Regions from separate parts of the Paenibacillus sp. FSL H3-0286 genome, predicted to be linked through region 2. Evidence: predicted binding sites of a transcription regulator. Region 2 holds the regulator's gene; the other holds the start of a gene.
The links. Region 2 encodes LexA, which represses DNA repair genes until DNA is damaged. Its sites were predicted from a motif close to CGAACATATGTTCG; they were not measured.
Positions count from the first base shown of each region.

Region 1: a site for LexA is predicted at 10,085-10,098, ahead of MHB37_RS12515 (DNA polymerase IV). Genes of this name have one in related genera too.

Region 1 is NZ_CP150285.1:2,849,955-2,865,361, reverse strand. Features, by position in the region: gene MHB37_RS12620 (HNH endonuclease) at 1-249, opposite strand, end outside; gene MHB37_RS12615 (hypothetical protein) at 409-1,284, opposite strand; gene MHB37_RS12610 (hypothetical protein) at 1,368-1,541, opposite strand; gene MHB37_RS12605 (hypothetical protein) at 1,593-1,781, opposite strand; gene MHB37_RS12600 (hypothetical protein) at 1,839-2,027, opposite strand; gene MHB37_RS12595 (hypothetical protein) at 2,108-2,332, opposite strand; gene MHB37_RS12590 (hypothetical protein) at 2,513-2,719, opposite strand; gene MHB37_RS12585 (hypothetical protein) at 2,889-3,050, opposite strand; gene MHB37_RS12580 (hypothetical protein) at 3,093-3,323, opposite strand; gene MHB37_RS12575 (hypothetical protein) at 3,358-3,816, opposite strand; gene MHB37_RS12570 (hypothetical protein) at 3,895-4,572, opposite strand; gene MHB37_RS12565 (hypothetical protein) at 4,655-4,813, opposite strand; gene MHB37_RS12560 (hypothetical protein) at 4,836-5,540, opposite strand; gene MHB37_RS12555 (hypothetical protein) at 5,588-6,079, opposite strand; gene MHB37_RS12550 (hypothetical protein) at 6,098-6,310, opposite strand; gene MHB37_RS12545 (hypothetical protein) at 6,369-6,821, opposite strand; gene MHB37_RS12540 (hypothetical protein) at 6,853-7,116, opposite strand; gene MHB37_RS12535 (hypothetical protein) at 7,154-7,525, opposite strand; gene MHB37_RS12530 (hypothetical protein) at 7,553-7,780, opposite strand; gene MHB37_RS12525 (hypothetical protein) at 8,069-8,440, shown strand; gene MHB37_RS12520 (YolD-like family protein) at 8,458-8,829, opposite strand; gene MHB37_RS12515 (DNA polymerase IV) at 8,826-10,067, opposite strand; gene MHB37_RS12510 (GTP pyrophosphokinase) at 10,419-10,835, opposite strand; gene MHB37_RS12505 (hypothetical protein) at 11,003-12,127, shown strand; gene MHB37_RS12500 (hypothetical protein) at 12,186-12,413, opposite strand; gene MHB37_RS12495 (hypothetical protein) at 12,527-13,636, shown strand; gene MHB37_RS12490 (hypothetical protein) at 13,676-13,963, opposite strand; gene MHB37_RS12485 (hypothetical protein) at 13,944-14,192, opposite strand; gene MHB37_RS12480 (hypothetical protein) at 15,192-15,407, opposite strand, start outside.
Region 2 is NZ_CP150285.1:4,016,973-4,032,379, reverse strand. Features, by position in the region: gene MHB37_RS18195 (nucleotidyltransferase domain-containing protein) at 1-732, shown strand, start outside; gene MHB37_RS18190 (SDR family oxidoreductase) at 1,017-1,799, shown strand; gene MHB37_RS18185 (hypothetical protein) at 2,528-3,217, shown strand; gene MHB37_RS18180 (DUF5316 domain-containing protein) at 3,644-3,847, shown strand; gene MHB37_RS18175 (cupin domain-containing protein) at 3,880-4,371, shown strand; gene MHB37_RS18170 (MBL fold metallo-hydrolase) at 4,372-5,154, shown strand; gene MHB37_RS18165 (hypothetical protein) at 5,260-5,838, opposite strand; gene MHB37_RS18160 (hypothetical protein) at 6,061-6,441, opposite strand; gene MHB37_RS18155 (L,D-transpeptidase) at 6,592-6,930, opposite strand; gene lexA (transcriptional repressor LexA) at 7,109-7,735, opposite strand; gene MHB37_RS18145 (LysM peptidoglycan-binding domain-containing protein) at 7,987-8,400, shown strand; gene MHB37_RS18140 (DUF896 domain-containing protein) at 8,510-8,719, shown strand; gene MHB37_RS18135 (hypothetical protein) at 8,769-9,290, shown strand; gene MHB37_RS18130 (HAD family hydrolase) at 9,325-10,110, shown strand; gene MHB37_RS18125 (FixH family protein) at 10,373-10,798, shown strand; gene metH (methionine synthase) at 10,978-14,355, shown strand; gene rnz (ribonuclease Z) at 14,499-15,407, shown strand, end outside.

The sequences.
Region 1 (15,407 bases), 1.2 Mb from region 2:
AATTCTTCTGATTGCAATGTTAGTGTCTCCTCCGTGCTTACCAGAGTTATTAATGTGTTTTTCCATATCATTATCTAGGTAACCAACAAAGCGACTTGGTACAAAGGATATTGAATTATTTTCTTTTAGAAAAACAATACATTTACCTTTTCTAATTATATCGATATAAAAATGATGATTTACTGTATTTTTATAAACTTCGAGCATCGCAATATTATGTAAGATTTGACTAACGTTCTCAACAAACACGACATTTTTCCTCCCTGTGAGTCAGCTGAGATAAGCTTATCACAAGGACTTAATTCAAACTATATTGACATGTAATATTTTCCTGATATATTGCTTTTATTTTTAACTCCAAATGTCAAACTAATCCCCTCCTTTCATCTTGATAAAACAGAACTTTCATCATCCAAATACATTATCAGGCTCACCATCATTGTCATTGCTATGTATATATTCATTCAAATCTTCTTCATCAAAGACTTTATCAATAACATCAGTAATCCAATCCATCGGAAAGTCAAAACTAGGTTCAGACTCTTTTTTCTGATTAATTGCTTCAATTACCATTCTGAATAGAGACAGATCAACTCCGGTTAGCTGATCTTCCAACACTGAAGCATCACTCAGGTCAAGTTTTCCACACTGTAGAATCATCTTAAGATACTGCCCAGCATTAATCTTCCATCCACGTTCAATGAACTTCCTAGCGCGTACAATAGAAGCCAGCGGGTATTTAGAGCCAACATATTTTAATTCCTTTGTTATCAGCGACTCTAATGCTTTCTGTGGTAAAATAAGCTCATTTCCTTTTGGTCGGTAATAGCAAGTGCAATGTACAAAATCATAATTCTCATGAATCTCATCCGGTTCACCATAGAATCTAGTAATCAATTGAACATTATCCGATAATGTGATCGCATTGCTTGATAAGAACACTGGTTTAAATCCTTTTATGTATTTATTCTTTGCTATGCCGCTGCTTGGAACATATATGCTGACCCTACCGTTTTCAGATTCTTTAACTTCAACATCAAATTCGTTTCTGTTTGCCTTGTTGAATTTTTTAACATAGTATTCTGCAACCTTCTTGCACGATTCGATATCAGTAAAATAGTAATCATAATCATTAGGTTCTTCATCTTGCAACAATGATACAATTGCTCCCCCAGTAATAAATGAGTTTTCGTTAATGATTTTAGAAATTTCTTCATTATCAATAGAGGCAATAAAGTTTTGATGTGCTTCCTGCAATCGTCTTTTTATTCCTTTAATATTCATTTTCCAACCCCAATCATATGTATTTGTCCTACAACCTCATTCTAACACTTTGATTTAATTTTGTATATATTTATTAATATGATTTATTTTGTTAGACATGTCCCACATTCTGGACAATACTTTACATCAATTCTCACCTTCTCATCTTTAAAGTGTTCTGCAAATAAATAATAGTTGTTATTTTCAGTATCATATACAACTCCATCCGAGCCACAAAGGTCACTCTCCTTATTTTCTTCACTACAGTATTCGTACATTCATCTCATCTCCTCTCTTTATAAAATCGGGCTTTCATGTGGTTATAATATCTACATCAATATCTCCTCGATTTTGATAATTCCACTGGCTACTGCTATTTCAATATTAAATGGTAGCTTTCTTAAATGCCCTTCAGTAGTTATAGATGATTTATGTCTACACCCAATCATTGAGCCATCTAAATTAAATCTTACATATCCTTTTCCACATATAATTACGTATAGTTTTTCCACTTCCAACAATCTTCAACTCCTTTCAGTACAAGAGGCAGCTGGTAAGTAACTTCGGAATGCACATCAATACTTATATGCTATAAGTGGAATATATTCATCAATAGTCGTATCAAGAGTTGATTCAGCAGATATAATATCTCTGCATCGCACTTTATCCAACGCTTCTTCATCAGAATTAGCTTCAACAACCACTAACACTTTCTTAGTTATTTTTTGTTCTGTAATAACTTTATAAAGGGACAAATTTCCCACCCACTTACCTCATAGTTTGTGTCTACTATACTTAATCAAATCAAGCTTTTATCACATATGTGTGTGGTCTTCTTTTATCTTTAAATAGAATTACATGCAGATATTTTATAGACTCTTTGTTCTATATCTAAAAAAGGAACATAATCAATTTCCCCATCAGAGTAAGTGACTTCATAGCAAAGTCTACTTGGTAATATAGGATCTGGAATTACATATGCAACTCCTGTTATTACAGGTATCCCTTTCGCTGGATTATATGCATAATGATGAATAGGATGCAAATATGATTTAGATATCTGAAGCATAAATTCCCCTCCGTTTTAATCATTAAGTCATTTTTTAACCTCTGTTTTATTACCCTAAGACCACACAGCGCTAACAAAATTATAGGATTTACTATTTTTCCATAAGATCGGCGTTTGTGCTATCAGCATCATTAAAACCTTCAGGATATCTTTACTTCAACTACCTAATATTTGGATTGATCACTTGTAATAGAGAATGTTATTTTTAAAATGAACTTCCTTATTTCTGTTGCTACCCAAGTCAATCGAAGTCATTCTCATTTCCTCAAAAGCTCTTAATGTCGCACAATCGATATCACAAAAATACTCTGTCAGGTACAAACTGTAGTAAGTCTCACCAGTATCTTTAATGACTTCTTCGCATTGTCCACAAATCACTTCTTCCATTCGTCGCTCACCTTCCTTATTAAACCATATTATTGTTCAGAGCTCTTGTACTGTTCAGCAATCATCTCCAATCAAATATCTTGTCAAACAGTGTTTTTGTTGCTGTTTCTTCCCGCTCAGAGTAATTCCAAGTGTTTTTACCTCATTATATCTCCTCCTTCTTCGCCTTCTAATTAAAATTTCTGCACGCCTCGTCTTCTGCTACTGCTTTTTCATAAACCATACAATGCAGTACGTTCTCCTCGTCGCTATGAGAATTACTACAACCTAAACAGTCTATGAATTTTCGATGTGGGAACCCATCTCTTAATTGATCAATCAGATCATCCATTGTCTAACCTCCATTTCTATCTACATGAAAGAAAGATTTGATTTAGTCTTGTGCATCCTCAATTTCTTTTCCATCCACGTCAGTATGTACTTCCTCTATAATCATCCCATTCTCCCAAATTTGAAGAGTATGAGTTGCGTAATCGCTATCTCTATAATCATTCTGGTCAACATTGCAAACTATTGTGTTTTCAGCAATTTGCTTATTTGCTCCAGCATATAGTATTCGATAGTACTCTATGTCTTCAAAAATTTTTACATATGTTTTATTCATTTAATTCCTCCATTTTCTCTGTGAAAGGAAAATTTCATAAGAAAGTGCTTTTGTAAAAATCATTCTCCACTACAAGTGAATCAACCTCAGAATAATACACGTCAACGTAATTCAAAAAACTCTCAAGACAATAAGGATTTACAATGTTACTCGCTTGATCTAATGCAAGAAGATTATATTGTTGACCATCTATCTCATACATTAGTGCTTTTTCAAATTCTCCATCACCTTTTATCATAATATTCGGTGATATCTGTTCTACAAAATCAAAAGCATACTCGCTCGATGATACCCACCCATGCCTATAGTATCTTATATGTTTGAACCCTTTATCAAAGTGAACATATAAATATGAAGCGAGTAAATTTGCGAAGGTATGACATTTACCTTCGTCCTCAACATCTAATTTCTTTATTAATTGTAAGTAATCATCTTCAACGGCAATCATAAATTCTACTACATCAGTCAATTCTTTACTATTGATTTTATCCATCCTTCAGCATCTCGATTCTTGTTAAAATGTATTATTCATTTGAATTTTAATTGCCCCACTATAGTTAATCAGATCCGATTAAAGAAACGAATCCATAATGAACAGTTTTGGCTTCTTTACCTTGTCACCTTCATTGAGCCTTTTTAGGTAATTATAAATTCGATTTCCATTAGATAAGATTCTAAAAACAATCTTTTGATGATTGCTGGCCATCGACTTAATATGAACTTCCGCAGGAATATAAACACCAGGAATAAGCATTTCTTTATCATTAAATGCTCTATATCTCGACGCTACTCTGTGATTTCCGTCCACCATTAAAGATAAATTGGATGGGGCATAGTCAATAACATAGATTGGATTTGTATTTCGAATCGCATAGCTAAATCTGTCCATTTCCAAACCATCATAATCTACAAATTCTTCAACTTCTCCAATTTTGAATTTTTTCCTCACCACGCAGTTCCCATTGTTTTTTATCAGCTTTTCTAGTAGGGGGATACTCCATGCAAATTCATAAATTTCCCCGTTAGGCAAAATATGCTCTCTAAAATACAGCTCCCCATTATCTATAGGAATTTTAATTTCTTCCTTAATTTCAATTAAATCAGTCAAAATATCATTAAGTTTATTGCAGTGTTCTATGTAGAAGGGATGCTCATGCATATTCAATTCGGAACTCACTTTGAATTCTTCAAACAATTCAATCAACGAATTAATAGCCTTTATTTTTTGAGGATTTAAATCAAGTATCATTTCTTTTCCTCCAAGTATTAATTATTATGAAATGCCACTTTCATTTTGTAATACTTTTAACTACTACCAGATATTATTGATATTATTTCTTCTTTGTAAGCTTCAGATATGACACCTCTAATAGCGCCTTCTGCATATCTCCATTTGTCTCGGCAGCAATTCTTTTTGCAGTTTCATAGTCCAAATCATGAGTTCCTGTCAATACTTCAACTACATCAATTTGCTTTTTGCTTAATTCCATAATTATTTCCTCCCTGTAAAAGTCATATTTCATTCCCTCTTGGTTTTTGATCATTTTTAGCCAATCTCTCCGTTCTCCAGTTCTTTCCATACACCCTTAAGTCCCTCAAATCGCGATCCCTCATTCTCTGATGGAAGAACTCTTTTGGTATATTGTTCATGACTGAATTCAGGCAATAATCTATAGGAAATTGGGCAACCAATTTACCTTCATGAAGCTCGTTAAACGTGTAATCCTCGAAAAAAGTACACTCATCATCACGCCACACAAAAATTCTCGTAGTATCTTTTACTCTAAAGCTATCTATATGTAGAGAACCATACTCACCCCTATCAAGACGAGATAGTGATAATCTATCTCTCCAATGTTGAGGTATCCTTGCTTTTATGCCCTCGTTACGACTAGCTGTTCCTATGTAAACTTGACAATACTCATCTAAGACCATAATATAGTGTCCGTATATACCAGCTACAGAATTGAGATCTTTAATTTCATAAAATTCATTTGAGCTGACGAACCTATCTAGTTCTTCATTAAATTTGTCCTTTGACAATGACTTGAAGTCATCCATATTAAGATTGAATCGTGCCATGACCCTATCCAACTTGAGTTTTACTTCTTCTGAAAAAATGGCATCATCTTTATCAATTTTTCTCACATAATTATCGCCGGTTAATTTTAATTCGCCCTCTCTATTACGTATATTAACCCCGAAATGTGTTATCATATAATTTCACACCCCATTTCCTTATGAAAGATTGTTTTTATTGAGTTTTATTGAGTTTTGTTGTTTAGCACTGGCTCATAATACTCATCTAGTGTTTTTGATTTAATATGCTCATCAGAATACTTATTTAAAATTCCTCTTGTTTCATTCTTTGACCGTTCCCAGTCATGTTTCATTAGAACACTAATACAATAACGCAATTCATAAAGGGTATCCTTATCTCTTTGGCCTTTTTCAATATCCACCAGCAGTGAAGCAATTCTATTATCTAATTTATTAGTTGCTTTCTTTGAGGGATTTAAACTTATAATCAAAAAAGTTACTAACTCACTGATACGCACTTCGCTTTTTTCGTTTGGATTTAGTGCCAACGCATATAACTCAGATACGTTTTCTTTGATAGTTTTTCTCCAATTTGCTCGTTCCTCTGTTATGTACTTAAGAGACATTGTTTTATTATTGTTTGACCTTGATACAATGGCAGAAATTATTGCAGCAACAACTACAGGTGCAATAAAGGCAGTAATAATTGTATCCATCTAATCAGCACTCCCACTTTATAGTCTGTTTGTGACAGCAACGATAAAATCGTGGATATTCATTTCCGCAACACTCTTCAGATCATTTAGTTTAATGGAATAACTAGTTTCGATTTCTTCAATAATTTCTGAAAGCCCTTCTTCATCCCCGAACACACCCATGGTCGCAGCTACATTAATACGTTTCACCTGAAAATGGTCAGCAATAAATTGAGCTATTTCATTATACATACCTTGTTCATCTCCTCATGAAAGGCTAATTTTATGTATCTTCTCGAAACAAGATTTTTTATATCCAAGAGAGATTAAACTTTGATACACCTTTTTCCTCAATGAACTTTTTTAAATTCCACTCCTGTGATTTCAATTTTTCGCTTGGATTATAATGCTTGAGAACTGTGTCGAGTGTAATTAAGTAACAAGTGACTTCACTTTTTTGATCCAAAATAAAAGCAAAGTATTCCTTGCAGCCAAAATGAAAACAAGCTTTTTTTACTTTTTGTATATGCTCATATGGTTTATTGATTGTGAAGCCATAGTTCTCTTGCCAATCCTTCCTACTCCTCGCCTTAACAGATATTCCCCATCTCACACTGCCAAAACTCGCAATAATATCAATTCCTGTATGCCTAACATGTGTACATTCAATACCTTTCTTTGACAACCAATACATTGTTAAATGTTCTGCGAAATCCCCTGTAATCTGCTTATGATTTGAACTAAACATTTCTTCTTCGCTCACTCCCTATGAAAGACTCATTTTACAAGTTTATTTACCACTCAAAAACTATTCCGCCCGATATGATGTGTTTATTAAATGAACCAGCAATTGCTGGTAACAATCTATCAATTTGACCAACTACAATGTGAAATGATTCTGTGCTTTCTATTAATTTCATGCTTTTAATTTCACTGTCATGAACAACCAAAGTTGATTCTGATAAGACCTTAATTAGAACAGAAAAATTATTGGTTGTAATTTCTGTAACGATACTTATATTACCATTTTGAACTCTAGAAATTTTGATGTAATTCATTTAGCCCACTCCTTATAATTTTAATAAAAGAATTGTTTTATCCTAAATATGCATCACATTGTCTACCATCACAAATCGGACATGTCATTCCCGCATCCTCAATTATCGCATCGATTGAAAAACTTAGATGCTTGGCAATACATGTCCTGTGCTGACCATCAGTAAATCCCAAATGTCCGCAATCAAATTTGAACAATTTCACATTTTCTTCCTGTCCTCGTTCAATTATGGACTTAGAAAGTTTTCTGCAATAATTAACAGAAGATCTCTTATAATCTTCCGGAAATTGATTAACTTCTGATTCGTCCAATAGTAGAGAGCATTTTCCAAATCTATGTTTATGGCATGTTCCACTGTTTAACATAAAGAAAAATTTAAAGTCTTTCGGATAAATTCTTTGACTCAGCATTGGTTTTTCTCCCTCCATATAAAAGTATTATTTGATCATAATTTGATTAAGCTTATCTAAGGTTTCTTGCGCCTCTTTGACCCACTCGGCCTTTATCTCTTCTGCCTTCTCTTTAAGCAATTTGCGTTTATTACAAAAAAAGTAGTATTGATTATATCTCGTAATTTCATCTGTTATTTCAATATTTTTAAATGCTGCCTTTATAGGCTTTACCTCAATTTCCGCCTCTTCTTTGTTGTGATATAGTTGATACACTTGTAGCACCCTCCATTCTTTGCAATCCCCATGAAATTGTTGTTTTATACCATTCAACATCTTATATGTATTTACCTGCTTTAGTAATCATTATCCATAAACTTATTTTAATATGTTTATTAATAAAAAGCAAGAACTATTTCCCTTTTTACCAAATATCATTGGATATTCTTCTTGCTACTATTATAGTCATTTTCCATCCCCAAAACATCCCTTATATCGCCTTTACGAACTCATTTTGGAGTTATGATATGAACTACAGAATGATTCCCCTAAGGAGAGAAATTAATGGATATTATAAAACACGAAAAAGTTGATTCCAACCTCGCTATATTTCATTTGATTGATAAAGTTGGGCGAGTGTGGCAGACCATAAGCAAGGATGAAAAAGAAGCCTTTAATAATTGGGCTGAAGGTGAAAATTCCTTTACCTTTATCGTTCATAACAATAGACCCGAAATACTCACTAACGATTATCTTATCGAGTCCCTTAATATTAAGCGATCAGCAATTGTAGTTATCCAAATGATGAAAGAGATTTTAGACACAGATGCAAAAAGAGAAGATTTTTATGCTAAGACATTGGGCTACAATGCCACTAGTAAGATTGGATGCACGTTGATTAATCGTGTTCTGTTCCAAATTAAAAAGACCGTCTGATAGGCGGTCTTAAAGAATTAATCCTCATATAGTTCTGAGATGTCGCTGCCTTCATTTAAAATCACTACTGACATAATCTCATCTAAATCAATCCATTCATAACCATTCTTAATCTCTATCCTCAACTTACCCGTTATCTCACTCACTGTAGTAATGATTCCGACTATCCTTCTAGCTTCATAAGCCCCAAATATCTCAACTATAACTTCATTTTTGCAATTAATAGAAGATGAAATGTTTTGTGATATAATGTCTTTTTCATCACTATGTATTAAGGGCTTTGTTTTAACTCCTAGATCAATACGATGTTCATTTATTCTCTCTTTATGTTGTGGCAGCATCATTCTACTAGCCTCCCAAATACCGTTTCCCTGAAGTTTTTTAGTCATTTATAGTGTCCTCCTATCTTAGCTGCTCTGTCAACAGCCTGACCCGCATCCGTCAATGAACTTGCTCTTAGAATGGCAATGTCTCCATACCTATCTTTAATTTCATCCATTACTTTGTCTACGGCTTTTTTGCGTTCTTTATTATCAAAAAAACTCAATTGATAAATATCATCTTTTGCGAGATCACCTAAAGAGACACCCACTCTTCTCACTGGTTGTCTATCCCAATTAGCATAAAACAATCTTTTCACAATATCATATACATCCAAGGTAATATTGGTTGGATCAACGTTAATTTGTTTATGAAATCCCGTTGGATGATCGAAGTCTGCTCCAGAAATACTTAATGACACTACAGAGCCCATTAAACCCTTCTTCCTAGCCCTCCTACATACCTCAGAGCAAATATCCAATATAACAACCTCTATTTCATCTGCTGTTCTGTAATCCCTTGGTAGCGTCATTCCATTTCCTATTTCCTTTTGCATACTGTGGGTGTTAACTGACACTGGAGAACTATCTATCCCGTTTGCGGTTCTCCAAATGACTTCACCATTAACCCCCCACTTCTTTCGTAGCAAAGATAATGGTGTTTTGGCTAAATCTCCTATCGTGTGTATGCCCATTTTAAAAAGATGTTTACCCATCCTAGATCCAATTCCCCACATCTCTCTAACTGGTTGATCCCAGATGTATTTCTCTAAGTCCGATTTTTCCAACTGAAAAACACCATCGGAAATTTTCTTCGCAATGATGTCACAGCATACCTTACTCAGTATTTTATTTTCCCCAATACCTGCGCGCGCGTATATTTCTGTATCGTTGAATATTTTAGCTTGTATTTGCTTGGCTAGATCAATCGGATTATCTGCAAACAAATGCATAGACCCAGTAAATTCACAAAACATCTCATCTATACTATATGGTTCCACTAAATCTGTATACTGTTCAATGATCTTCATAATTTGCATAGAAACATCAATATAATCCTGCATATGAGGTCTTACAATAATTAATTCAGGACATTTTTGTAAAGCTTGCCACAAAGTTTCAGCAGTTTTGACTCCTTTTGCTTTGGCCAATGGGCAAGCAGCCAATATTATTCCAGATCTTCTAGCTGGATCTCCCGCTACCACTAAGGGCTTGTTATTATACTCAGGGTGTTTGGCTTTTTCCACACTTGCATAAAAACTTTGCATGTCAATCAACATCACCGTTCTTTGTTGTTTTTTTAACATGCTAACATCTCCTCATAAGAACATTTGTTTGTATATGTATTATATACCGAACACACGTTCTTTATGCAAGAGGTATTTTTTGTATTTACATTGAAACCTTCTCTTATGTAATGATTATTTCACTTATAAACATGAAATGATACTTTCATCAGGAACAATACTTCTCAACAAGCTTATAGATCATACCTGTATCGTTAAGAGAACCTGTTTCAGTCCATCCCTTTTCATCATTGTCAACACTCCATTCATGATCATCACACATAATTTCTAACCCACAAGAGTGTTAGAAAGTTTGCCAAGGGGTTGTTTCTGTAAAGCCATTATCAATTAGATATTTTCTTAACCCGTAATTCATTTTAACAACTCCTTCCATGCTTTCTTATACTTCTTAATTCGTTTGAAATCTTCTTCTGTTGGATTTTGAATTCTGTTCATGTCCATGTTGTCTTCGATATCAGCAATCTTTACCTTCCTAGCCAGTTCATTCTGTTTGCAACGCCTAATGAAGTCCATGTAAGACTCTTCATAACGAGAAAGGCAAATTATCGCAGAAACAATATAACGAGGAAATCTAAGTTCCGAAAGCATTGCTGGAGTAACGCTAGTATCTTCAATAACATCGTGCAATACTGCCACGATTCGCTCTTCGTCTGTTTTCATTTTAAGCATTACTCGCAAGGGATGAAGAATGTAGGAGTTTCCTCCTTTGTCTGTTTGCCCATTATGTGCATTGGTAGCAACTATAATCGCTGTATATAAATTACTCAAAAAATCATCTCCCCATATCTTTTTAATTCTTCCATTTACTCCGTATTTCTCGATCATTATATTCATAAAAGCCCAATTTCATCGGTCTTCTACAAATTCATTCCATAAATCTAAATTATGTGATACTTTAGAACCATACTAAAATTACCATTTGGAGTGATAATCAGGTGTATAAAAAGAATAACTCTGCTTTCATCATTGTTTTTTTAATGATTCTTCTTTTTTTCTCTAACTTATCTAGCATTGAAGCTGCCTCAAAAGTGATTCCCGCAAACTCTTATGTCTCAGAAGAGATAGCGGTTTTCTTTAATGGACAAATAATTATTTCCCCTAAGAAAACATATAATATAGATTCCGCAAAATACAGCGATACTTTTATTCCAATAAAACTAATTGATGAAATGTCGAATGCAACAGTCAATTTTTCAAAAACCATTACCATAAAAACAGATAATAAGCTTTCCGAGATTGATCAGTCTGATACATTTTTGTTCGATAATACTACATACATAACACTTAGTAAGTTCTACGAAGTTACTGGTTTCGCAGGAAAATACGCATACGAACCAAACTCATTATTTTTATGGAGTAATTCAGTCGGTGAGACAAATTCTAATAAACTCATCAGTCAAATTAATAACGTTTCTTATGACTTTCATAAATCGTTTATGGGTAAGAAAGTATATGTGTACAATGAGGATAAATTTGGTTGGGTCATTAGTATAGAAAAAACTCTTACTGGATTAACTTACTTTGAAATACAACTCAACAACGGAAAAGTTATCAAAGAATTAGCCATTAGTGAGAGACCAGATTCATTTTGCACTGAATTGGATTTTATAGCGTTAAACGGTACATTTAGTGGAAAGTATTTTTGGGCGAATAAAACAAAATTACCATCATCTAGTCCATTGATCAACATAGAGAAGGTATATTTCACCTCTTTAAAAATAAAAGGCAATGATATATTAATTACCGCAAAACGTCCGAATGGAGCTAATGTTTCTTTTAAAATCTCTGTTAATAGCGATCCTTATAAAAGTATAAGAAATAGTTTCTATAGTGAGAATCCAAAAACAACTTATCCCGGCTGGTCATCGGACATATGGAATAAAATTTCTCAACAAAAGATCTCCGTGGGTATGAACTTTGATCAAGTTCTCTTATCATGGGGTAGTCCTAACGATATTAATTCCTATACTAGTAAAAACTTAAAAATCGAACAATGGATTTATGGAGATACCTATCTTCACTTCTATAATGGTAAACTTGAATCTTGGTCTAAATATTGATGTCTCTACGAGGGCGGATCTTCTCCGCTCTCTTTTTATTATACTAAGTTGACTTCTCTTAGCACATATCATCACGCTGTTCAATATACCCTTTAAAATCTTCCCAATTTCTATCAAGTTCATTGATATTACAAGTAATGTATCTTTCTGTAATATCATTATCGATCAGCCCCTCCGAATACATTTGATACATAAGTTTAATATTGCTTAATGTCTCCATAAATAATTGAGTATAGCTTTTTGCACGGCTTAATCGATATTGGTTTAGTCCATGTTTGCAATCCATTATTATTTTCTCCTTTGATTATGAAATGTTCATTTCACTAAAATATTTTCCTATTTTTAGGTATCTTTATATGTTATTATACAGTTTTAACCTTAAAAATTTGGGGGTACAAAATGTTTAAAAAAATGAAATTTTTATTTAGTTCAATGTTGTTACTTACTTTACTCTTCGGCTTATCTCCACCCGCACAAGCAGAGTCAGGATACGATCTTGTGAGATCTTATGCTCCGCAGGAGACAGCAGTATTTATAGACGGGTCAATAAAAGTACTAGAACAAAAAACGTACCTAGCCGACGATGATAATTTATATGTTCCTGTAAAATTGTTGAATAATCTTCAAAACATCAAGATAACATATGACAAAAATATTGTGGTGACTTCTAACAAAGGAAATCTCACAATAAATAAAACAAATTCCCTAGTATATAAAAATTCAACCTATATCACCTTAAGTAAGTTTTTAGCCATTACAGGTTACTCTGCAAAACACCTTAAGGATGGAGCTTCTGTTTTTATATGGAGCGATAATGATGGTTACACCAAGTCGTACAAAATTATAAACAATTTAATCAAATCTCCTGATGGAGTTAAAAGTTATCTTGGCTCAAAAGTATTTGTTTACAAGAGTAATAAAGTTGGATGGGTTATTGATGTTAAGTATGTCGGATTCGGTTTAACCGATGTAACGATATTACTCAACAATGGAGATACTATTCAAGAGTCTATTTTCCAAATCCAACCCTCTACTTTTTGCACTTTTGATCAGTATCAATTAATCAAAACTGGTTACAGTGGAAAGTATTACTGGGCCAATTCCAATAAGCTACCGTCTTCCAGTCCTTTACATAATATCGAAAAGGTCTATTTTAATTCATTGGATTTAAAAGATGACAATCTGGTAATTAAGGTCACACGTGCAAACGGCAACCCTACTACATTAACCCTTCCTTTGCATGGATATCCATCATCTGATCTTTATGATGGGTTTTACTCTCAAAATCCTAAATCAATACACCCTGATTGGTCACAAGCTGTTTGGGATATAATCGCTGGTCATCGAGTGGCCTTAGGAATGAATGAAGAACAGGTGTTAATGTCTTGGGGAAATCCTAATGATATTAATAGTTACCATAGTTCTAACAAAACAATGGAACAATGGGTGTATGAACATAATTACCTATATTTCTATGATGGAAAGTTAAATTCACTTTCTTCACATTAAGTGGTCTTTGACCACTTTTTTCTATTTAAAATATGTATTTTAAATAGATTGTAATACTAGACTAACCTCTTTGGATAATTCGTTCTCGCCGACATATATGTTCTCGTATTGCAACAACAGTTCAGAGCCAGTAGCTTTGACTTTTGCCAAAGGGATTCTCATCTCACCCAATTCTCTAATTGTTCGACCAATAAGCATATCGTCGTCATTTGGTGATGCTGGAATACCTAATCTACCTCTACTGTCAATGAATCTTATTAGGGCTGCTTCTGCCGAAAGTAGATTAACAGGTGTGTTATATTGTTCATTAAATTCTGCTTTGTTCATTTTCAACTTCCTCCCCACTGTCCAAATCATCCAGTTCACAGCTGGAATCAACATAAAGATCAAAACTCCGCAAGAATACCGCCTCTGCATCAGTTAATTCTTCCTCCTCTTCTAATCTATCGTGTATCTCATTTGCTAAATCGAAAAGAGAATTCATCATTGCATCAAAACATTGATAATTGTAGTCTTCTCTTTCTTTCAAAAGTAATTCTTCTTGTTCTTTGTTCATAGCTTTATTCTCTCATATGTATTTTTAAATTAATTATCTATTGAGAATCCTATGCACTCATTAATCTCGTAACTATTTTCAAAGGTCTGCTGAATGTCGTCATCTGGATTGCTACATGTTTCGTAGCATTCATATACATTTTGTTGCATTGCGTCTCCACATTCATGCCAAAAGTGTTTGCATTTCAAGCAGACACTGCCTGTGTTTACTTTCATCCGTAATCTCCTCCATACTTTAATTTACTCTAATTCACTCTCATTTTCTACGTGATTCATCAACTGAGTTCTTTATGAAACACGCATTTAATTGTTTCTAATATATTTCTATTTTTTCTTACTGTGATACTCTTCAAAAGCTTTTTCTTCTTGTTTCATAAAACTTAATTCATGATCAGATCCATAGCCTGTTTCACAGCCAGACACATAATAATATTTCAAAATTCGTTATAGATTTTGTTTTTAATAAAAGGTATCTCTCTTCTCCTTTAATACTTCCATGTCATAGTCTGACTCAATAAACTTAAGACACTTTGGTCTGTTGCAGTCATTCCCTAAGTAGGTATAAATTTCATCCTTATTTTCTACAATAAAATTTATTCCCAGATACTCATTAATAATTGCTCTGATTCCTTTCTGTCACTACTCATCACTCCCTATATAATTATTGGTGGTATATAACCAATACAGTTACTTTATCAATTATAGAATATATTATATATGTTTACTTTAACAAAGAAATAAAAAATGAAGAGACCGTTAATTGGTCTCTTCATTTTTTATTTCTTTGTTAAACTACTTACCATATAACGAGTTAGAATTAAGGATATTAAAGCGGCAATGATCATATATGCGATTTCTATTAAACTTTGATACAGGTTTGATGATAGGTAAATTATATCGAAAATAAAGTACCTTCCAACCAAGTAAAAGATAAATGTAAGTGCTAAAAAAAGTAATATGCTTATTATGCCTTTGATAGTTTGTCACCACACTTCGTATCTTATTGTATTAAATAGTCTGATAGATTTGGGGCTACATCATTCGTTCTAGCTTCCAAAAGATAATCTAAAGTTTCAAATTCTCCGGCCTTATTAACTACTTTAAAATTGAGTTTCAAAACATCTCCAGTTGAGTATTTTTGTGTAAGATCACCTGAAAATGCCCATTCTAATACCTCTCCATCTTTCGCTTTAAACCCAAACACAGTTCTATCATT
Region 2 (15,407 bases):
CAAAGTGAATATAAGGATTTTGTTGATAAGTATATAGATAATATACTTACCGAATTCAAAGGTAAGATTCATAGCATTTATATGTGTGGCTCGATTCCAAAAGGAACTGCTAAACCTTTTAAGTCAGATGCAGACTTTACTATTGTATGTGTAAATCCCAAAGATATTGATTACGAAAGATTGTCAAATATTAAAGACAGGCTTTTGGAAGAATATCCAATAGTAACTAAGATTGATACGATAATTTGCTCGATTGACGATGTATTAAGTAAACCAAATGAGTGGGGTTTTTGGGTAAAGATAATTTGTGTTTGCATATATGGTCATGACGTTGGTGAAAAAGTACCACCGATAATTATTTCTCCAGAGTTCATTTTAGACTTAAATACAGAGACCAAGGAGGAAGTAGATCGTATACATAGTTTACTTTCTAATGCTAGTGATAACACAATGAAAATTAGATATATTAAAGGTTACTCTAAGAGATTAATTCGTGCATTATACTCTTTGGTTTTAGAAGATACAGGTGTATGGCAAGATGACATTATTAAGATGAAGAATGCCATATTAAACTATTGTGAGATTGACTCCGCTTTAGTTGATTATCTGTATGCTTGTTACTTGGATAGTAATGTACTTGTTGAAGAGTTTCTGGGAATTGCAGATGAAGTATATAGCTATTTTGAGAACGCCTTAAATACAATGGCTGCTTCCAGAACTTCCTTCGGCTAACACCATATTGACGCTCCGGGTCACTCTGAGAAGCGAGTGACCACATCCAGCCCCCTAAGCCCGTCGGGACGTCACTGCGTTAGGTGTTCGGCAAGCCTCACAACTATAAGCAGCGACTCTAATTAAAACATAAGACTATTGAGCTAACAGGAACTTTAGTTGAATAATACACATTAATGAGCAGGCGCTACGGTAGCCTGCTGTTTTCATTGAAGTAACGGGCAGATTTGCACAATAGTCACCGCAGTTTAATGCGACTTCAAAATAAAAAGGAGAAAAGACCCATGAATACTACACTTGGCAGATTAACAGGTCGAATCGCAATAGTAACAGGTGCAAGTCGCAGCACAGGAATCGGTGCTGCAGTGTGCAAAGAGTTGGCCTATCTAGGCGCTGATGTATTTTTTACACACTGGGTTAGTTACGATCAACAGATGCCCTGGGGTAGCAATAACGAGGAGCAAAAGCAACTTTGTGAGGAAATACGTTCCATGGGCGTTCGTTGCGAACACCTAATGATGGATCTTTCTGCACCTGAAAGCTTTGTGGATTTATTAAATAACGTTGAGCAGAAGCTAGGAGAACCTTCCATTCTTGTTAACAATGCTTGTTATTCGGTTAACGATGACTTAACCACGATTACCCCAGAGTCTTTGGATGCACACTACGCAATTAATGTTAGGGCGGTAACTATGCTTAGTGTGGAATTCGCTAGACGGTTTACGCAATCGGCAGGTGGTCGAGTTATTAATATGACATCGGGCCAATCACTAGGCCCCATGGCTGGTGAAATCTCGTATGCCGCAACGAAAGGGGCAATAGATGCTTTCACACGAACATTTGCAGCAGAGGTGGGTCCGAAAGGCATCACCGTAAATGCGATAAATCCTGGACCCACAGACACCGGCTGGATGACTCCTGACCTACGACAGCAGTTATCTAAGCAATTTGTAACAGGTAGAGTAGGATTGCCTAAGGATGCAGCTCGTCTGGTTGCATTCTTAGCCACCGATGATGGGGAGTGGATTACCGGCCAAGTTTTACATTCCACGGGTGGATTCAACTAACGGAGAACGATAGCTCAATGAGACACCTAGCTAATACGATGTGAAAATCGCCTCGTCAGTGATAATGCTGACGAGGCATTATAATTTGATGGGTCTTATATCAAATTCAGCCAGTCCTGGTGGCAGTGATTCGAAGTCGACTTCTTCGAGGGCTTCTGGTTAAATAATTATTAGTAACGGTTCATATATGTCAATCAACGCACCTATACGTTCGCTGATACCAATAAAAGTACCAATAGCTACAATACTTCCGCACCTTCCACCAAATCCGCTATCGTGATTGTCACAGATATGCACGGACTGGCACAATCTGAGTTACAGATCATTAAGAATGGCGATTTACAGAACCCCCCCGCGGTTGGCTGTGAGTCGCTATTTAATTTTTTTCTGAAAATGTGTTAATTAAAGTGTTTTGTGGAATTTGTTTTACTTAATTGTTTTATCGTCTACCTTGCTCTTGCTCAGTCCAATTAACCTTATGAAACCGAGAAGAACTAAGATCTCATGGGTCACTTTATGGAATCTGGTGGCATTAATTAAGATAGTAGGTGCCCGAATCGTCTGGGAACAATTTGAATTTCGAGCACAATTCCATAGCTGTAAATAAGAACGAGTCGATTGTTTGAAATTTTTCAATCCGTAGCAATAAAATTGAGAAAAGGTTTGAAGAATAAGAGGACACGTCACTCATGTGGGTAATAACTATTATAGTAATAAGGAGGTGCGTAATGAAAAAAATATTATTAACTACAGTTATTAGTATTCTTCTGTCTTCCTCAATACTCGGTGCATGTAGTAACAATAAAACAACAGACGAGGCAAAACCTACAGCGTCAAGTGCAGCGACAATGCCAGTTGTTGAAGCTACAAGCACTCCTGAACCTTCTGCTACTCCTTCTATGGAGGCGCAGGAGTCCGCCAGTCCGGAGGCCACTGATCCTCTAACATCCGATCGGCCAAAGACCAAAGCATTTGGTGAACAGGAGGGAGGGGTCTCAGGGCAAGAAGGTACACTTGGGAAAGGTGATGGATATTCCCTGTATGTTTTTCAGGGTTTCACACTAGACTCACAGTCTGGTCGTTTATCATTAACTGAGGATCCAACCTATTATGCCGAAATTAAACACTTACCTGCCGATTACGATCTCACAGCTTTGAAGCAGCAGGGACAAACCGAGCTTTCTGCAATTGGCAAAGCCAACGACCATAGCGGGGAACTAATTGAACATCCTCTAGGTTTTGCTGAACTATATCTGCAGGCAACCGGTGATAAAGGGATAGAAGATTATATGGTCTGGAAGAATCAGGCGGGGGAAGCTTTTCTTTTTCGGATACACAATCCTAAGGGGGATTCGTCGAATAAGTTTGCACCTTGGGTGATGGTTTCACTGGCAACACTTGAACTTGAAAGGAATTAAGTGTGATCAGAGCCGAAGGAGTTGTGCGGAGTAGAAGGGGTGTGCCATAACCATAATCAAAAAAATGGTTGTTGGCACACTTCTTCTTCTTTTTGGTACCTTACTTCATTCGAACGCCAATTTTCGTTTGCTGAGGTTGCAAATTTCGCGTATGAGCCTGCTATAGGATCCAGCAGACCTTATACGAAGCTTTACCCCACATTTGGGATACTAAAGGACTCCATAGTCGCTATTAGCATTAAAAACACTCAATATGAGCCTCATCCTTAGGAATAACGTCACTGGAGTCCGAAACCATGCTTCAAAGGCTCAAAATTAGCAAATAGCGTCATCTGGGTCCGAAAGTCATGGCACGTAGTAGAGGGATTTAATGTTAAAATATCTTATATATAGATTACTAATTCTTTCCTGGGAAGGAGTAAGTTCATGCAAATTTTTATTTACATAGGATTGGGCTTCTTTATAATTTCAGGTATATGTGTTGGAGCCTTCACGACAGGTACACAACAAAGAGGTAACTTTTATTCGGAATCTAAGCAAGACCGTAAAGCTAAAAACAAAGTAGCGAATTGGTCCGCTTTAGGTGGTCTTATTTCATTAGCTGTAGCTGGGATTCTTTATTTGTTGTAAATGAACGCACAACATAAGGAGGAGTGTTGCAGATGGTGAAGATTTTTAATGAAAATACGGTCTCTTTTACACAAAAACAGTCCCCGATCCCAGAGTTTGCTTGGCATACGAGTGAAAGGTTAGCTGAAATGGTGGGCTCCAAGCATTTAGTTTTTGATATCAGATCTTTAGATCCTGATAAATATTCTTTTCCTTATCATTTTCATAGAAATGCTGAAGAAATATTTGTGATTTTAGCGGGAAAAGCGATGTTAAGAACACCCGAGGGTTTTACGGAGGTTACTGAAGGGGATGTAATATTTTTTGAAATGGGACCGGAAGGGGCGCACCAGCTTTATAATCATTCCGATGCACCATGCAGGTATCTGGATCTCCGAACGAATCAGGGAATAGATATTTGCGAATATCCAGACTCAGGCAAAATCAACATTTTGCCCTATCAAGAAATCTATCAAGCGGATGAACAGGCGGATTATTGTAAGGGAGAAGAGCATGTAAGGGAAAAATGGAATGGGGGAGCGTAATTGATTAAAGATCGTTGGTTTACAGTAACGGAAATTGATCCGACCACCTATGCAATCAGTGAATATGGACATTGGGAAAAGGTGCATTGTTTTTTACTCTTGGGGCAAAAACAAGCCGCGTTAATTGATACGGGATTAGGTATTGATAATATAAAAAGAATAACGGATCAGTTAACGGATTTACCTATCGCTGTCATAACTACGCATGTGCATGCAGATCATATTGGCAGTCATGGGCAATTCGAGACAATCTATGTACATAAAGAGGATGCGGATTGGCTGATTAACGGAATAAAAGGCTTGTCCCTTGCCCAGATTCGTAAAGATATGAGCCGGGACATCAGCCTTCCTGTTCCTGAAACCTTTGATCCTAACACCTACATACCTTTTCAAGGGAAACCAACAGCTCTTTTACAAGAAGGGGATGTGCTCGACATAGGCGGGCGCAAAATAGAAATTTACCACACACCAGGTCATTCGCCAGGTCATATCAGCCTTTTTGATCATGCCAACGGATATCTGTTTACAGGTGATTTATTGTATGACGTTACGCCAATCTATGCCTTTTACCCTTCGACTAGTCCGGTTGATTTAGTGGCATCCTTAGAAAAGATTACGGAAATTCCAGGAGTTACCCAAGTATTCGGTTCTCATAATACACTGGGTTTAGATCCATCTATTTTACAAGAGGTCGAAAAGGCAGTTCGTGAGTTACGTGAGCAAAAGGTAGTGGAACATGGTACGGGCATTCACCAGTTTGATGGGTTTAGTGTGCAATTTTAGATTTTTCTATGTCGAAAACAAATGGGGGTATGGCGATATGGTGTCTACATCAAAGGCTTTTGCGAAAAATAATTCACACATCTTATTGCGCAAAAAACAACTTAATTATTCAGATACGATTGACCTGAACAGTGCATGCAATTGTTGTACTTGGGAGTAAGCTTCCTTGTACTGGTTGTCGGATTGTTGAATAGGCAATAAACCCGGCAAGAAGGAGATACAATACACAGGCGTTTCTTTGCTGTTCATATATATTTTAAGCGTAAGCTCTTCTATCACATTAGCTTCTTCATCGGTGTCCTTAAGGACATTAATATCTGCACTTGTTGCAGTAGTTTTGCTGTTTTGATGTCTTTTGGATACTTTTGAAAGGGTAAGTGCGTTAACCACAATCTCGGATCCCATTACATTATCAAATGAGTATAGCTTTGCTACTGCTTTTTTGTTACTCTTCGGATTTTTGGTGCCAATTGCTAATTTTTTATTAGGCTCGTTAAGTGCGATCAAGTGAGATTGATTGGGGGGAATGAATGTTTTGGTGAAGCTGATGTTAAAAGATGAGGTCGCATTAACTAGCTTAGAAATTTCAGATGAAGCAGATAGCGTTTTCAATTTTATAATGGCGGCACTTAGAATTAAAACAACTCCTAAAATAGCAAATAAGTACATCAGGATAATCAGCATATAATCACACCTCCTAGTTATCTCATTAGACTCAAATTGTTGCTTATTGAAAGATATGCCTGAATGATCTCCACTAGTATCTTTTAAAAGGGAAATTCGTGGAATTATAGGATCGGCTTCACGATTAACCCAAAAAAAGCACCCAGAGAAACCTTCCGATTCTGCAAATGATGCAAAATTGGGGGTTGCTGCAAGAGTGCTTTTTAAGGTGATTATGTAAACCTATAGAAAATTGAAGGCAGTGATATGATCGGTATAAACAATCAGCTGTTTGTATTCGATCGGAGTCCCATAACTAGCATAAGGTCTTACAGTAACGTCATTGAGGACAACAAAGTTATAGCTGAAATTTTTATCAGGGTGTTCTGCTCCCAAATAAGATATGTATTCGTCTACAATTACATCATCCATCAAAGATTTTAAATCAAATACATCCTCTTTGTTGGAGACGGTTGGAGAGACGATTCCCTGAATGCTGCCAAAAGAGGTGAGCAAATTCACTTTTTTTCCACTAGCTTGTTCATCATTTAAAAGTAAACCGGACAGCTTACCCAGTGCATCGACTTTAAAATCGACGAGGGTTCTAATTTTTGAATTATTCAAACTAAACACATCCTTTTCAATTTGCAATCCTGTTAACAATATTCGACATATAATCACCAAACTCCTAGTATGCTAATGAAAAAATACTTACTTATGTAATGCCCCCCATTTTTTAATGTGATTTGGGGGTTGCCGAGCCTCCATTCGAATTTAATTTCTTATCGTTACTCGTGTGCCTATAGGGACAATAGCAGCGAGTGCTAACACATCCTCGTTGTACATCCGGATGCAGCCGTGGGACACCTCTTTCCCAATGGAGGAAGGGTCATTGTTTCCATGAATTCCGTAGTGTGGTTTAGACAGTCCCATCCAAAAAACACCGAAGGGACCCCCTGGGTCGGGTTGTTTGTTAATAATAGTGAATTCACCCACTGGGGATTGGGTTAACATCTTACCGATGCCGACAGGGAAACCTCTAATCACAATATCATTGTCCAGAAGATATAACATTCGTTGGGTCAGATCTACAATAATTCGGTAGTTGGGCATTATACGCAACACTCCTTTCTAATTAGGATATGAGCAGAACGCCTAAAGGGTTATTCATAGAAAATGGCCATTTTAGCCATTGGGAACAAATGTTCGTAAGTGGTTGGAAAAGCAAAAAAACGTAGAAAAAAGGCTGTTCCGCATATGCGGAACAGCCTTTTATGTTAGAAGTGCATACTTAGTGGATATCTCGAAACAATCCGATGACTCTTCCGAGAATAGTTACGCGATTAAGGCGAAGCGGCTCATAAGCTGGATTCTCCGGCTGAAGCCGTATATGATCACGTTCCTTGTAAAAGGTCTTAACGGTTGCTTCATCTTCTTCGGTCATGGCTACAACGATATCTCCGTTGTCCGCTGTTTGTTGTTGGCGAACAATCACATAGTCACCATTCATAATGCCTGCGTCCACCATACTATCACCCATGACAGACAGCATAAATACTTTGTTGTCACCTACATAGTGAGTAGGAAGTGGGAAGTAGTCTTCGATATTCTCTGTAGCAGTGATAGGTACCCCGGCGGTAACTTTACCTACAACAGGAATCCGTGAGATGGTCTGCGCGAATTGGTGAACATTCTCTGAATCCTCTTGGCCTAGTAATTCTATTGCACGTGGCTTCGTTGGATCTCGACGAATAAGTCCCTTCTTCTCAAGCCGGTCCAAATGACCGTGAACTGTGGAGCTGGAAGCAAGGCCAACAGCTTCTCCAATTTCCCGGACGGAAGGTGGATAACCCTTGCTGCGGACTTCGCTTCGTATAAATTCCAGGATCGCCAGCTGGCGACTTGAAATCTTTGACATTGGAATCAACCCCATATAGTAATGTTTGGGAAAATTATAACATAGAACTACCGTTCGCACAAACATAAGTTCTAACTATTATAAATATTAATCTGCTAGAGTTAAAAAATGGTAGACAAATGATAATAAAATGAACCGCTTGAGTCTCTCGAAAAAAAGAGAACAATTGTTCTGAAATAGTATTGAACAAAACACATGTTCGTGTTATTATAAATTCGAAAGTAAGAACAAGTGTTTGGAGGATGATGATTATGCTAAAATACAGTACATACCGCAGCATCTACGACAAGGCCCCTGTGGTTGAATCTATAGGACATAATGACGTTGCCCGTAATTCCGCTAAGGTGAAAGAGATAACGGAACGTTTGCTTGGAGGGATGATTTCGTTGTTCCGTCAAGATTTCTTTATTAAGTTAATATTGATTTTCGTGCTAGTATTATCTGGCCTAACAGTAGTGGGAAATGTGTTTGCAGGATCGACGACTATAATGAAGGAAGAGAAGCGGATTGTGGTTGAACGTGGAGATACACTATGGAGTATTGCTCTTAAGAATAAACCAGCTGATATGAAGACAGTTGTTTATATAGAAGGAATTAAACGTTCAAGTGGGATTAAGAGTAGTCAAATTAACGCTGGAGACATACTTACTTTACCTATTTATTAATTTTCTGAGAACATAATAGAATGACCAGTAGAGCTTGCAGGGAGTAGACCTTGACAAGCTCTTTTTCTCATGGCAGAGTTAGAATTAATTTATAGGGGGAGGGAAAGTATTGAATATTGATGAGTTGGTCGCGCGAATTAACGAATTGGCACGCAAACAGAAGAGCGTAGGCCTTAATCAAGAGGAAGTGGCGGAACGCGCCAAGCTTCGTGAAATTTACCTGGGGAATATCCGCAATAACTTCCGAGCACAATTAAATACTATTGAAGTAGTAGATAACGATGAGCATGAACAAGGTAACAAGGGGCTTAAACATTAGCTCGCTGTTCCTTTTCATAGATATTTCAGGATGACTAGGGGGAACGCACATGGCCCGTTCTTGGGAAAGAATGGTTCAACGCAACACACAGCAAATCAACAAGCAAAGAAAGAAACAAGGCAAGGATACGATTTATGCCTCTAAATCTCCTACCCAGAATGCCGAAGTCTTTAAAGGTCGCAACATTGCATTTCCGTTAGTGTTAGTGATACTTGGCACTATGTTTTGGGTAGTTGGTTCTATTGATCAGGCCAAAGGTAATGGCATGCTGGCTAATTGGCTGGGAGTAGTACTGTACTATTTGCTGGCAGCGCTATTGTTCTTCCGTCGTCCGTACTTGAAGGTGGAAAAAGCAAGACTGTCCACTATTAAATTCAATCGCGAACGCGGACTTCCAGCTGCAGATATTGAGAAAATCACCCTTTCGCGTGGAGCTGTAGTCATTAAGCACAAAGGGAAACGTACGAAATGGATTTTCACAAAACTTATGAATCGCTATGATACTAATGCGATGAGTACACGATTAGAAGCATTTGCTAAAGCTCACAACATTGAAGTAGTTCACGAATAGAACTAGACCAGTTAAAGGGAGAGGGAGACCTGTAATGCCAATTTCTGCTGTACTATTTGACCTTGATGATACATTGCTGTGGGATGATCGGAGCGTCGAAGAAGCATTTCGTTTTGCTTGTGAAGCCGCCGGGGATACGATCGATCCACAAGAACTAGAAGTTGCAGTTCGTAAGGAAGCAAGTAGCTTGTATGAATCTTATGAGACGTTCCCATTTACAAAGATGATCGGAATTAATCCATATGAAGCACTCTGGGCTAACTTTACGGCAGGTGAACAGCCAGAATTCCGTCAATTGGAGCAGCTTGCACCGGTATATCGTAAAGAGTCTTGGCGTCGCGGACTTGCAGCGTTAGGGGTGGAAGACGAAGCACTAGCTGAGACCTTGGCAACTAAATTCGCAGCAGAGCGCAGAAAACGTCCATACATCTATGAAGAAACAATGCATGTACTGGAGCAGTTACGGGGTCAAGTGAAGCTTCTGCTACTTACGAACGGCTGTCCTGCACTGCAACAAGAGAAACTAGATGGTGTGCCCGAGTTAATTCCTTTCTTTGATCATATTGTGATTTCCGGAAGCTTTGGTAAAGGCAAACCGGATAAGGAAATTTTCCTGCATGCTTTAGAGCTTCTTGATGTAACGCCTGAGCAAGCGGTTATGGTCGGCGATAAGCTGACAACGGATATCCGTGGGGGGCTGGCAGCAGGGTTGACCACGGTCTGGATTAATAGAAAAGGTAGAGCACCTAGTCTTGATATTCATCCGGATCATGAAATCAATCACCTTGAGGAACTTCTTCCACTAGTTCAATCCTTGTAAGATATACAGAGCTATTAGCTCCAACATAAAGACTTTATAAAAGCAGCGAGTTTCTGAGATCCTAAGAAACTCGCTGCTTTTCTGTACATACATACTAACATAAGGAATTCATTAGATTTTTAAGTAAATGATTTAAGTCACAAGACTAATGCGGAATTGACGCAAAATACTGAAAAACCAATAATAATGTGTATAATAGATGGAGATGTATAACATGAATTGGTAGATTTTTATTATTCGATAATGATTGGGAGGGCTCCAAATGATGAGATCGAAGAAATTAGTCGCTGTATTATTAGGTGCAACACTTCTAGTACTAGGTGGATGTTCTTCAAATGGAACCAAGCATTCAGAAATACATAACATGAATATGAACATGTCTATGGAACCTATCAAAGTCGAACTACAATGGAGTCCTGAAGAAGTTGTTGTAAATCAAAAGGTAACCTTTGAAGCTGTGGTGACCCAAGATAACGAGGCAGTAGATGATGCAAAAGAGGTTCTGTTCGAAATTGTGAATAAAAATGATGAGGGACAGAAAATAGAGCTTAAGGGAAAGCTAATTGGTAAAGGAGTCTATCAAGCAGAAGGGACCCTTGAAAAGGAAGGACAATATAATGTCACTTCACATGTGACAGCCCGGACACAGCACTCTATGCCTAGCAAAGAGCTGTCTGTGAAACCATGATTCAAAGGTTCGCAACGCTTACTGAGCAATAACAGATAAAGCAGAGTGGAAAGGAAGGCTTTTCGAAATTCCTTTATTCTGCTAAACTTACTCTAATGTTTTACTGGGGGGACTATTAGTTGGCTAAATATACACTTGAGGAAAGCTTACAACAAAGGATTTTGATCCTTGATGGCGCAATGGGCACGATGATCCAACAGGTGCCTCTTACTGGAGAAGATTTTGGAGGCGATGAGCTGGACGGCTGTAATGAAATGCTGGTATTAACACGTCCAGAAGTCATTCAGACGATTCATGAGCAGTACCTCGAAGCAGGGGCTGATCTCATTGAGACTAACACATTTGGTGCAACCTCTGTTGTGCTAGCTGAATATGATATTCCTCAGCGGGCACGTGAGATCAATCTAGCGGCAGCAGAGTTGGCTCGCAGAGCAGTAGACAAATATGACACACCTGACCGTCCGCGATACGTCGTGGGGGCTATGGGTCCAACAACAAAAACGCTCTCAGTAACTGGAGGCGTTACTTTCCAAGAGTTAGTTGATAGCTATGAGGAACAAGCAGTGGCATTGATCGACGGTAAAGTAGATGTTTTGCTGCTGGAGACCTCTCAAGATACACTTAACGTTAAAGCTGGAAGTATTGGTATTCGTAATGCTTTTGAAAAGACTGGCATCACATTGCCGGTTATGATTTCAGGAACAATTGAACCAATGGGTACTACATTGGCGGGTCAGAATATTGAAGCATTTTATATCTCATTAGAACATCTGAAGCCTATCTCTATGGGCCTCAACTGTGCGACTGGTCCTGAGTTCATGCGGGATCACATTCGTTCGCTTTCGGAGATCTCCTCCGCAGCCGTGAGCTGTTATCCAAACGCAGGATTGCCGGATGAGAACGGACATTATCATGAATCTCCAGATTCTTTAGCTCGCAAGATTGCAGCCTTTGCCGAAAAAGGCTGGCTGAACATTGCGGGGGGGTGCTGTGGAACGACACCAGAGCATATCCGTGCGATGAAGGAAGCACTTTCTGAATATCCTCCACGCCCGCTGACAGGTAATCATCCGCCTGCACTTTCAGGCATCGAGCCTATCTATATTGAGAACGACAACCGTCCATACATGGTTGGTGAACGTACGAATGTACTTGGCTCTCGTAAATTTAAACGTCTTATCGTCGAAGGTAAATATGAGGAAGCCTCAGAAATTGCCCGTGCTCAGGTGAAGAGTGGGGCACAGGTTATTGACGTGTGTGTACAAGACCCTGACCGTGATGAGATTGAAGATATTAAGCTTTTCTTAGAACTGGTTGTGAAAAAGGTTAAAGTACCCCTGATGATCGATACTACCGATCCTAAGGTTATCGATTTGGCTTTGCAGTACTGTCAAGGTAAGGCGATAATTAACTCCATTAACCTTGAAGATGGTGAAGAAAAATTCGAGCTGGTGACGCCGATCATTCATAAATATGGTGCAGCTATTGTTGTGGGTACCATCGATGAGACGGGACAAGCCATTAAGGCGACAGATAAACTGGAAGTGGCTAAACGCTCCTATGACTTGCTAGTGAATAAGTACGGTTTAGCAGGAGAAGATCTTATTTTTGACACGTTGGTGTTCCCTGTAGGAACCGGAGATGAACAATATATCGGTTCAGCAAAAGAAACGATTGACGGCATTCGTTTGATCAAGGAAGCACTTCCAGGCGTTCATACGATCTTGGGCATTAGCAACGTCTCCTTTGGATTGCCGGAAGCGGGTCGTGAAGTGTTGAACTCCGTATTCCTTTATGAATGTACAAAAGCTGGATTAGATTATGCGATCGTAAATACAGAAAAAGTGGAGCGGTATGCTTCCATTCCTGCTGAAGAACGTCATCTTGCTGAGGAACTGATTTATAATACGAATGATGAGACGCTTTCTGCTTTTGTAGCTGCTTTCCGTGGTAAAAAAGTAGAGAAAAAAGAGAAGATTTCCAACCTGTCACTTGAAGAACGTTTAGCTTCCTATGTGGTTGAAGGTACGAAGGAAGGACTCATTCCTGACCTTAATGAAGCATTGACTAAATCTGGTCCGCTGGAGATCATCAATGGACCGCTGATGGCAGGGATGTCGGAAGTCGGCCGGTTATTTAATAATAATGAATTGATTGTTGCTGAGGTGCTGCAAAGCGCTGAAGTGATGAAGGCTTCTGTCAATCATCTAGAGCAGTTTATGCAGAAGGATGAGACAGCGGTTAAAGGAAAAATTATGCTGGCAACCGTAAAAGGGGACGTGCATGATATTGGTAAGAATCTAGTGGAGATCATCCTCTCCAATAATGGTTATCAGATCATTAATTTGGGTATAAAAGTACCACCAGAGACCATTATCGAAGCCTTCCGTCGAGAAAAAGCTGATGCGATAGGATTGTCCGGGTTGCTTGTGAAATCTGCTCAGCAGATGGTCCTCACCGCTCAGGATTTACGTACAGCAGGTATCGATGTTCCGATTATGGTTGGCGGCGCAGCTTTGACCCGTAAATTTACGAAGACCCGTATTCGTCCAGAATATGACGGTCTAGTATTGTATGCTAAGGACGCTATGGACGGGCTGGATATTGCCAATCGGCTTATGAACCCTGAAGAACGGGAGAAGATTGCCGAGGAAATTCGTGTGGAGGCAGAAGCAGCGGTTGCGGTGGCGCCTAAGCAAGAACTGCCGAAACTAACCAGAGCAGTGCGTTCCAAAATATCTCCAGATGCACCTGTATTTGTTCCACCGGATTTAGAACGCCACGTACTGCGTAACTATCCATTGGGGCATATTATCCCCTATGTGAATATGCAAATGCTGCTGGGTCATCATTTGGGGTTACGGGGTTCTGTAGAAGCCCAATTAGCTGCTGGAGATCAGCGGACTGTTGAACTGAAAGGTACCGTAGACGATATTCTCCATCAAGCAATGCTAGAGGGTACCATTACTCCACATGCTATGTATCAATTCTTCCCTGCACAATCGCAAGGGAATGATATTATAGTGTATAATCCACAGAATACGTCCGAGATCCTGCATACCTTTACTTTCCCGAGACAAGGGGTAGAGCCTCATCTGTGCTTGGCGGACTTCTTGAAACCTGTTGACAGTGGTATTATGGACTATGTTGGATTCCTAGTTGTAACAGCAGGTCACGGTGTACGTGAATTGTCTACTCAGCTGAAAGAAAGCGGAGATTATCTGCGTTCACACGCCTTGCAGTCGGTTGCACTTGAAGTGGCAGAAGGACTGGCGGAACGCGTCCATCATATGATGCGCGATACTTGGGGTTTCCCGGATCCGGCGGATATGACGATGAAGCAAAGACATGGGGCAAGATACCAAGGAATCCGTGTTTCATTTGGTTATCCTGCATGCCCGGATTTAGAAGATCAAGGTCCACTGTTTAAGTTGTTATCTCCGGAGGATATCGGTGTTCACCTTACAGAAGGCTTTATGATGGAGCCCGAAGCTTCCGTTTCGGCTATGGTATTTGCCCATCCAGAAGCGCAGTATTTTAATGTAGAGAAGCTGTAATTCTTTCATTTATATACCTGGTCTGTAGGGGATTGTATCCCTTTCAGCGGAACCTCCCGTAACTGGGGGGTTTTTTGCTGGAAGAAGGTCGTTTAGAATTGAAAAGAGATGGTTGAGCCAATAAGCAGAAGGGAGGAAAAAGAATGGATTTATATTTTTTAGGTACTAATGCAGGTGTGCCAACGCTACAACGCAATGTAACGTCCGTTACATTAAGACTGCTGGAAGAACGTCGCAGTATTTGGATGTTCGATTGTGGGGAAGGTACACAACATCAGGTTCTTCGTTCACCGATTCGGCTAGGAAAGCTGGAAAAGCTATTCATTACCCACTTGCATGGTGATCACCTATTTGGTCTTCCAGGTCTATTATCAAGTCGTGGTTATCAGGGAGGGACAGCGCCGTTAACGGTGTACGGACCCCCTGGATTAAAAGCTTACTTAGAGATCTCCTTAGCTGTGAGCCAATCCCGAATTCCTTATAAGATTGAGATTGTAGAGCATTCAGGAGGAATTATATTCGAGGATGATAGCTTTAAAGTTGAGGCTGCATTACTTGAGCACCGGATTGACAGCTATGGCTACCGGGTAACGGAAAAGGATAGTCCCGGAAGCCTCAATACGGAATTGCTTAAGAGTTATGGTTTAAAACCGGGACCGATTTATGGGAAATTAAAAAAAGGTGAAGATGTTGTTACGGATGAAGGTGTGCGAATCTGTGCTGCTGATGTTGTCAGGGAACCCAAACGAGGACGTATTGTTACTATCCTTGGAGATACAAGACCTTGTTCGGGAGCCTTAGAACTCTCTCTTAATGCAGACCTTATCGTTCATGAAGCAACCTTCGCCCATGATCTGGCTGACATGGCGTATCAATATCATCATAGTACAGCCCGTCAGGCTGCAGAGTTAGCAAAAGAAGCCAAAGCAGGACAGCTGTTGCTGACTCATTTCAGTTCTCGTTACAGCTCGCATGAAGAGTTAATTCCTTTGCTTGAGGAAGCTGAACTCCTATTCCCAGAGACATTATTAGCTGAGGAATTTAATGCATAT